Regions from separate parts of the Paraburkholderia sp. BR14320 genome, predicted to be linked through region 3. Evidence: predicted binding sites of a transcription regulator. Region 3 holds the regulator's gene; each other region holds the start of a gene.
What was found. The regulator FNR, encoded in region 3, switches genes on or off when oxygen is low (the NO sensors DNR and NnrR bind a similar motif). The targets are predictions, from matches to a motif close to TTGATNNNNATCAA.
Positions count from the first base shown of each region.

Region 1: AB3X89_RS13010 (universal stress protein) is a predicted target of FNR. The motif match lies at 972-985, and genes of this name have one in related genera.
Region 2: AB3X89_RS32615 (MBL fold metallo-hydrolase RNA specificity domain-containing protein) is a predicted target of FNR. The motif match lies at 882-895, and genes of this name have one in related genera.

Region 1 covers NZ_JBFPKG010000010.1:147,136-149,402, reverse strand. The annotation lists gene AB3X89_RS13015 (hypothetical protein) at 1-681, opposite strand, end outside; gene AB3X89_RS13010 (universal stress protein) at 1,054-2,016, shown strand; gene AB3X89_RS13005 (LysR family transcriptional regulator) at 2,042-2,267, opposite strand, start outside.
Region 2 covers NZ_JBFPKG010000054.1:32,610-34,876, reverse strand. The annotation lists gene AB3X89_RS32620 (LysR family transcriptional regulator) at 1-727, opposite strand, end outside; gene AB3X89_RS32615 (MBL fold metallo-hydrolase RNA specificity domain-containing protein) at 963-2,267, shown strand, end outside.
Region 3 covers NZ_JBFPKG010000001.1:13,327-15,593, reverse strand. The annotation lists gene AB3X89_RS00085 (universal stress protein) at 1-250, opposite strand, end outside; gene AB3X89_RS00080 (response regulator) at 499-906, shown strand; gene fnr (fumarate/nitrate reduction transcriptional regulator Fnr) at 923-1,705, shown strand; gene AB3X89_RS00070 (PAS domain S-box protein) at 1,828-2,267, shown strand, end outside.

The sequences.
Region 1 (2,267 bases), on a different contig from region 3:
GATGTTTTTCGTGAAGGCGGCGAAGCTACTCTTGTGAGTGTCCGAGAGTGACGGCGCTGTTGCCTGCACCGGTGCCTCCAGTGCATTGTGTCTCTCCAGGACCCTCTCCGAAAGCTGATCGAGCTGAAGCACTGTGAGCACCGCCGGCGGTGTTTTCAACTGCGGAAAAATCTTCTGCAGCTTGGCGCCGTAGCCGATCTGCACCTGGTGTGCCTCACCGAGGTACATGTGGTCGTTGTAATCGCTAATCAGTTGCTGGTACACGTCAGACATCAATTGATAGTCATTGACGTACTTGTCGTAGGCCTGATCGTAGGCAGCCTTGTTGCTCTGCTTCTGCACATTCGCGAGATCGATGTAGTGGTTGCTGATCTTGTCGAAGCTGGCCCAGGCGTACCCCTGCCGCTTCGCCTGCCCCTGCCGCCGCGTATGGTAGTCGTAGCTTGCCTTGGTGTTTTTCTCCGGGTTGGGGCCGAAGCGCGGCCGCCCGCCCTGCAACACGCGCCGGATCCAGTCCACGCAAACGCCATGACAGTAGCCATTGTCGGGCGAGTAGCCCGCGACTGGCAACGCACCGGTTTTCGCGTTCGCCTTGCGCTGCGGCTCGGACATATTGAAGTTCTCGAGCTGGCCGCGGCCGAGCTCCTTGAGCTGCGTGATGATTGTTTGCCGGTCGGGCATGGTCGGAGTTCCTGAAGAGATAACAGCAGACGAGCTGTGCTCGTGGGTGGTCGGAACGCACCTCAGAGCAGTACATTCAATCCCGAACGGCTAGCTTTAGAAGGGTAATTTGCCAGGACCGGAATGCAAGGTCGACGGCATTGGGGATTTCCGTGGGCTAAATGACGTGTGTTGTGTGGGATCTCGCGCAGACAGAAACGTCCTCGTGGCCAGGTCCAACCCTGTCGTATCTGCAGGAACTGGCCGCCCGGAATCGACGCCGCGCCTAACCGACCATCGGTCCGCAGCAGTTGATCCTGATCAACCAACCACGAGTCTTCGGCAGTAGGATGGTGATCGGAACGCTGCAAACCTGCGAGTACGGAGCCAACCATGAATTCTCTCCATTCACGCGACGCCATCTCGACGCTGCCGCGCAGAGTGTTGATCGCAGTCGATTCATCGGAAGCCTCTCGACAGGCGCTCGACTACGCGCGAAACCTCCTTCCCGCCGGATGCGACGTCCGCCTCGTGAGCGTGGCCGAGAATCCCCATACGCTTTTTCCGACGGGCCGGCGCGTCGGCCACATGCTGGATCTGGCTCGCGACGAATTGCTCCGCGATGCGGTCGAGGCGCTCGAACGAGCGACACGATCGCTAGCCGCGTGTGATGCACGTATCGACTCAGAAGTCATCGACCTCGCGAAACGCGGTAACGACGTCGTGGATGCCCTGATCGATGCGGCCGACACATGGAGAGCCGACCTGATGGTGGTGGGCGCGCGTCAACATCAAGGCTTGCAGCGTTGGGCCGAGGGTACGGTGTCCGAACGGCTGACGAGACGTCTGCGCTGCCCGATGCTGGTCGTTCCGCAGAGCTACAGCACGACGCATAGCGAGCTGCCCGAACGCATCCTGTTCGCGGTCGATGGAAGTTCTCAGTCGATGTCCGCGTTGCAGTACGGCATACGGTTCGCTACGTCCGGCACCGAATTGCGAGCGGTTTATGTGATCGATCGCGCGGTGCGACTCTCCGATTGGATCCCCATCGATTCGCTCGAGGACTCGTTCGTCGGCGAAGGCAACGAGGCAATAGCCGCTGCGGAGCCGATTCTGGCGCGCGTGTCGGCGCGGGTCTCGACGGCGCTCGTCAGGACGAACCGAACCGACGATGACGTTGCGCATGCGATCGTGCGAGAGGCGGGCGGCTGGGAGGCGCAACTGATCGTGATGGGTACGCATGGCAGGCGCGGCATCACACGCTGGATACTCGGCAGCGTCGCTGGGCGGGTCCTGCAAATCACGCAAACGCCAATTCTGCTGATCCACGCGAGCGACGCCACTGCCGCATCATGAGCGCGTAGCGCCGTAACAGCGTGCGCTACAGCGCCGCGTTCAAGCGCGTCCGTTTCGTATTCGGCAACGGCTCGTGCTGCATCGGCCCCTTGATCAGCTCGCTCATCGCATCGCGGATCCAGCGGTTGGCCGGCTCGTGATGAAAGCGCGGATGCCAGTGCAGATAAAAGTCGTACTTGGGCGCGGGGAAGGGTAGCGGCAGCAGCTTGACGTTCACGAACTCCGCGAAGCGCCGCCCGACCGCCTGAGGC
Region 2 (2,267 bases), on a different contig from region 3:
AGAAAAGCCGCGTGACGCCGTGCCCGTCCACGGCCGAAGCCCGCGCCGCGCGGATCGTGTTGACGATGAAGCGCGGCGTGAAGCGCACGACCTGCGGCAGCGCCGTTTGACGGGCGGCCGGAAAGCTCCACGAGTCGAGCCCGAAATGCGTCATCGAGATGATCGGATGGCTGGCGAGATCGGCGGGCATCGCGATGGCCGGATGCGTGGCGAGATAGTCGGGCGAAGCGACCACCACCCGCCTCACTTCGCCCACCGGAATGGCGACGAGCGTCGAGTCCTGCAGATGCGCGATGCGCAGCGCGACGTCGATGCCCTCGTCGACGATGCTCACGGGCCGGTCGTGCAGGTGCAGACGGATCGACGCCTGCGGGTGGCGATCGAGAAACGCATCGACGATCGGGCGCAGCACCTCTTCGCCCACCGCCACCGCCGCCGTCACGCCAAGCAGGCCGCGCGGCGCGGAGCGCTCGTCGGCGGCGAGCAGGTCCGCCTCCTCGAGATCCGCGAGGATGCGCCGGCACGCTTGCGCATAGCGCTCGCCCGCTTCGCTGAGCCGGATCGTGCGCGTGGTGCGATGTAGCAGCGGCGTGCCCGTGTGCGCTTCCAGAAACGCGATGGCCCGGCTCACCGCCGCGGGCGAGCGGCCCAGCCGGCGGCCTGCGCCCGCCAGACTTCCCTCGTCGAGCGTGGCGACGAATACCTTCATGGCGTCGATACGGTCCATTGCGTGTTGGTTTTGAGATTGGGCTTTGGGAGCGCCGCGGTCTTTTGGGTCGATGAATTCCGGCACGATCTTAGCGGAATACGGGAAGCGTCAGAGCGGCAGTTTGTTTCGCCACTTCGTCCTCGACCGTTTTCGGGCGAGCGCTGCGCAACCGATGATCCAGATCAAGAGTACGGCGCTTACATCCGTTGAAATGGTCCCATCTGAGAATTGATCCGCGAGCAACGGAGGAATCATGAAGCTGACTTTTCTCGGTGCAAGCGAGACCGTCACCGGTTCGAAGTATCTGCTCGAAGAACCCGGCTTGCGCATCCTCGTCGATTGCGGGCTGTTTCAAGGCCTCAAGAACCTGCGGCTGCGCAACTGGGCTGCACTGCCGGTGCCCGCCGATTCGATCGACGCGGTGCTCCTGACTCACGCGCATCTCGACCACAGCGGCTATCTGCCATTGCTCGTGCGAAACGGCTTTCGCGGTCCCGTGTATTGCACGCCCGGCACCGCCGCGCTGTGCGAGATCATGCTGCGCGACAGCGCGAAGCTACAGGAAGAGGAAGCGGAATTCGCGAACCGCCACGGCTTCTCGAAGCATCGGCCGGCGCTGCCGCTCTACACGCAGGACGACGCACAGCGCGCGCTGCATCTGCTTGCGCCCCACCGCTTCGATACGCCGGTCGACCTGCCGCATGGGCTGTGCTTCCGCTTTCTGCCGTCGGGGCACATCCTCGGGGCGGCGAGCGTCGTCATGTGCCGCAATCACAAGGTGCTGGCGTTTTCCGGCGACGTGGGCCGCCCCGACGACCCGATCATGCGTGCGCCCGCGCCGCTCGCGCATGCCGATTACCTCGTCGTCGAGTCGACCTACGGCGATCGCCTGCATCCGGACTCGAACCCGCGCGACGACCTCGAACGGATCTTCAGCCGGACCTTCGCCAAAGGCGGCGTGGTGGTGATGCCGTGCTTCGCGGTCGGCCGCGCGCAGGAAGTCCTTTACTACATCGCGAAGCTGAAAGAGACAGGGCGCATGGCACACGTGCCCGTCTATCTGGACAGTCCGATGGCGACCAGCGTAACCGACGTGTATCGCAGGCATCTCGCCGAACATCGTTTGACGATCTCCGATGCAAATGCGATCGACAAGGCCGCGATCATGGTCCGAAGCGTCGAGCAATCGAAGGCGATCGCGTCGCATAACGGACCCATGGTGATCATCGCGGGCAGCGGCATGGCGACCGGCGGGCGCGTGCTGCATCACCTGCGTTTATACGCGTCCGATCCGCGCAATACGATCGCGCTGGTCGGCTTCCAGGCGGCCGGCACGCGCGGCGCGGCGCTGGCGGCCCACGAACCGTCGATCAAACTGTTCGGTGAATACGTGCGGGTGCGCGCGAACGTCGAATCGATCCCGTCGCTATCCGCGCATGCCGATTACCGCGAGTTGCTGAACTGGCTGTGGAGTCTGACCGACGCGCCCGCTCGCACCTTCGTCACGCATGGCGAGCCCGCCGCGGCCGATGCGATGCGGCGGCATATCGTCGAGACG
Region 3 (2,267 bases):
CGCCGCCCGGCACCTGCGCCTCGCGCAACAGCTCGCGCGGCCCATCGAGCGCGCGGCTGGCGAAATCTTGCGCCGCGCTCGCCGGCTCCGGCTCGAAAGCCACGTCGGCATTGTTCGACCACTTGCCGTGCCCCACCACGCAGCAGGCTTCGAGCGTGGCGCCCGTCAGCTTCGCGAGCTTCAGCGCCTCGGCGAAGGCGCGCTGCGCGCTGGGACTGTCGTCGAGTGCAACCAGAATTCGTGCATACATGTCGGACTCCCTCTGAAAGCGCTGGCATGACCCGAAGTGGCGCCGTCGCGCGTTTGCACCGACAGTGTGAAGCGCGCGCCGCCACGCGGCTTGACGCAGGTCAACGGGCCGCCGCTCGGCGTCGCCGCCGCTGGACGACATCGCCAGCAAGCCACTAGGAATATTCCTACAACCACTGCCTGAACTCCTAGCACCGCTTAAAGCGCCGCCGATATATTTCCAAGGTTAGGTCGCCAATACTGGTCGGTATGGACAGCCCCCCGTCAGCCACCTTATCGAGAGTTTTTCTCGTCGACGATGCGACCGAGGTCCGGCGCCGGCTTGCTTGTCTGATCGCGCTGATTCCCGGCATCGAAATCGCCGGCGAGTCCGCGGGCGTCGAGCACGCGTTCGACGACATCGTCGCGAGTCGCGCCGATGTCGCGGTGCTGGACCCGTGTTTCTCGGGCAAGACCGACCTGCTGCTGCTCGCTGCGCTGTCGCGGGCGCGGCCGTCCATCGTCAGCATCGTGCTGACCAATCATGACGCGACGGCGTTTCGCCGCGCGTGCGAAGCGGCGGGCGCCGACTTCTTCTTCGACAAGACCTCGGAGTTCGAGCTCGCCTGCCGCGCCATCGAAGCGATTGCCTATGCGCGCCGTGCGCATCGGGTCTGACCGCCAGGAGCCGATCATGCAAGTTGCCGCAGTCCGTGAACCCCGCCACGACGCGCCTCGCACCTCGCACGTCGTACCGATCCACGTCGCGCCCAGCACCGCGGCGGCACGCCACGCCGTCACGCGCTGCTCCACCTGCGCGATGCGCGCGATCTGCATGCCGCCCGAGCTGACGCCGGACGAACTGAGCCGGCTCGACGCGTTGATCTGCTCGACGCGCTCGATTAAACGCGGCGACGCGCTGTATCGCGCGGGCGACGAGTTTCAAAGCATCTACGCGATACGCGCCGGCTCATTCAAAACCGTGGTCATGCATCGCGACGGCCGCGAGCACGTGACCGGGTTCCAGATTGCGGGCGACTCGCTTGGCCTCGACGGCATCGGCGAGGGCAAGCAGAATTGCGATGCGATCGCGCTCGAAGATAGCGTCGTGTGCATCATTCCGTTCGCGCAGCTAGAGGCGATCTGTCGCGAGATCAAACCGATGCAGCATCACATCTATCAGATGATGAGCGGCGAGATCGTGCGCGAATCGAGCCAGATGATGCTGCTGGGCACGATGACCGCCGAGCAGCGCGTCGCGACGTTCCTGCTGAATCTGTCGAAGCGCTTCAAGGCGCGCGGCTTTTCGGCCGCGGAGTTTCATCTGCGCATGACGCGCGAGGAAATCGGCTGCTTTCTGGGCATGAAGCTCGAAACGGTGAGCCGGATGTTCTCGAAGTTCCAGCGCGAACGCCTCGTCAAGGCGAACGGCAAAACGATCCGCATCGAAGACCCGGAACGACTGGCTCGGGTTTGAGCGTCGGCGCGGCGCTCGCCTCACGTTCGTTCGCGGGACATGCCGGGTGGAACCGGCGCTCCTGAACTGATATAACTCAGTGCGTTGCGGTACGCGACCTTGCGTGGCCGCCCGGAGGAGCGATGGGTCTATCGAGCGGCGAGTCTTCCTGCTTCACCAGTGTTGCGTCCGGGTCGGACGTGTCCGTCGAGGATCGCTATTTCATGTTGGTCGAAGCGGTACAGGACTACGCGATCTTCATGCTCGACCCCGCCGGCCGCGTAACCAGCTGGAATCCCGGCGCACAGCGCATCAAGGGCTACACGCCCGAAGAAATCATCGGCCAGCATTTCTCGAAGTTCTATACCCCGGAAGACATCGCGGCCGGCAAGCCCGCTCGCGAACTGGAAACCGCCGCAACCGTCGGCCGCGCCGAGGACGAAGGGTGGCGTGTGCGTCGCGACGGCTCGCGTTTCTGGGCCAACGTGGTCGTTTCCGCCGTGCACGATGCGTCGGGCGCGCTGCTCGGCTTCGCCAAGGTCACCCGCGACTTGACCGAGCGCATGCGTCTCGCGGAACTCGA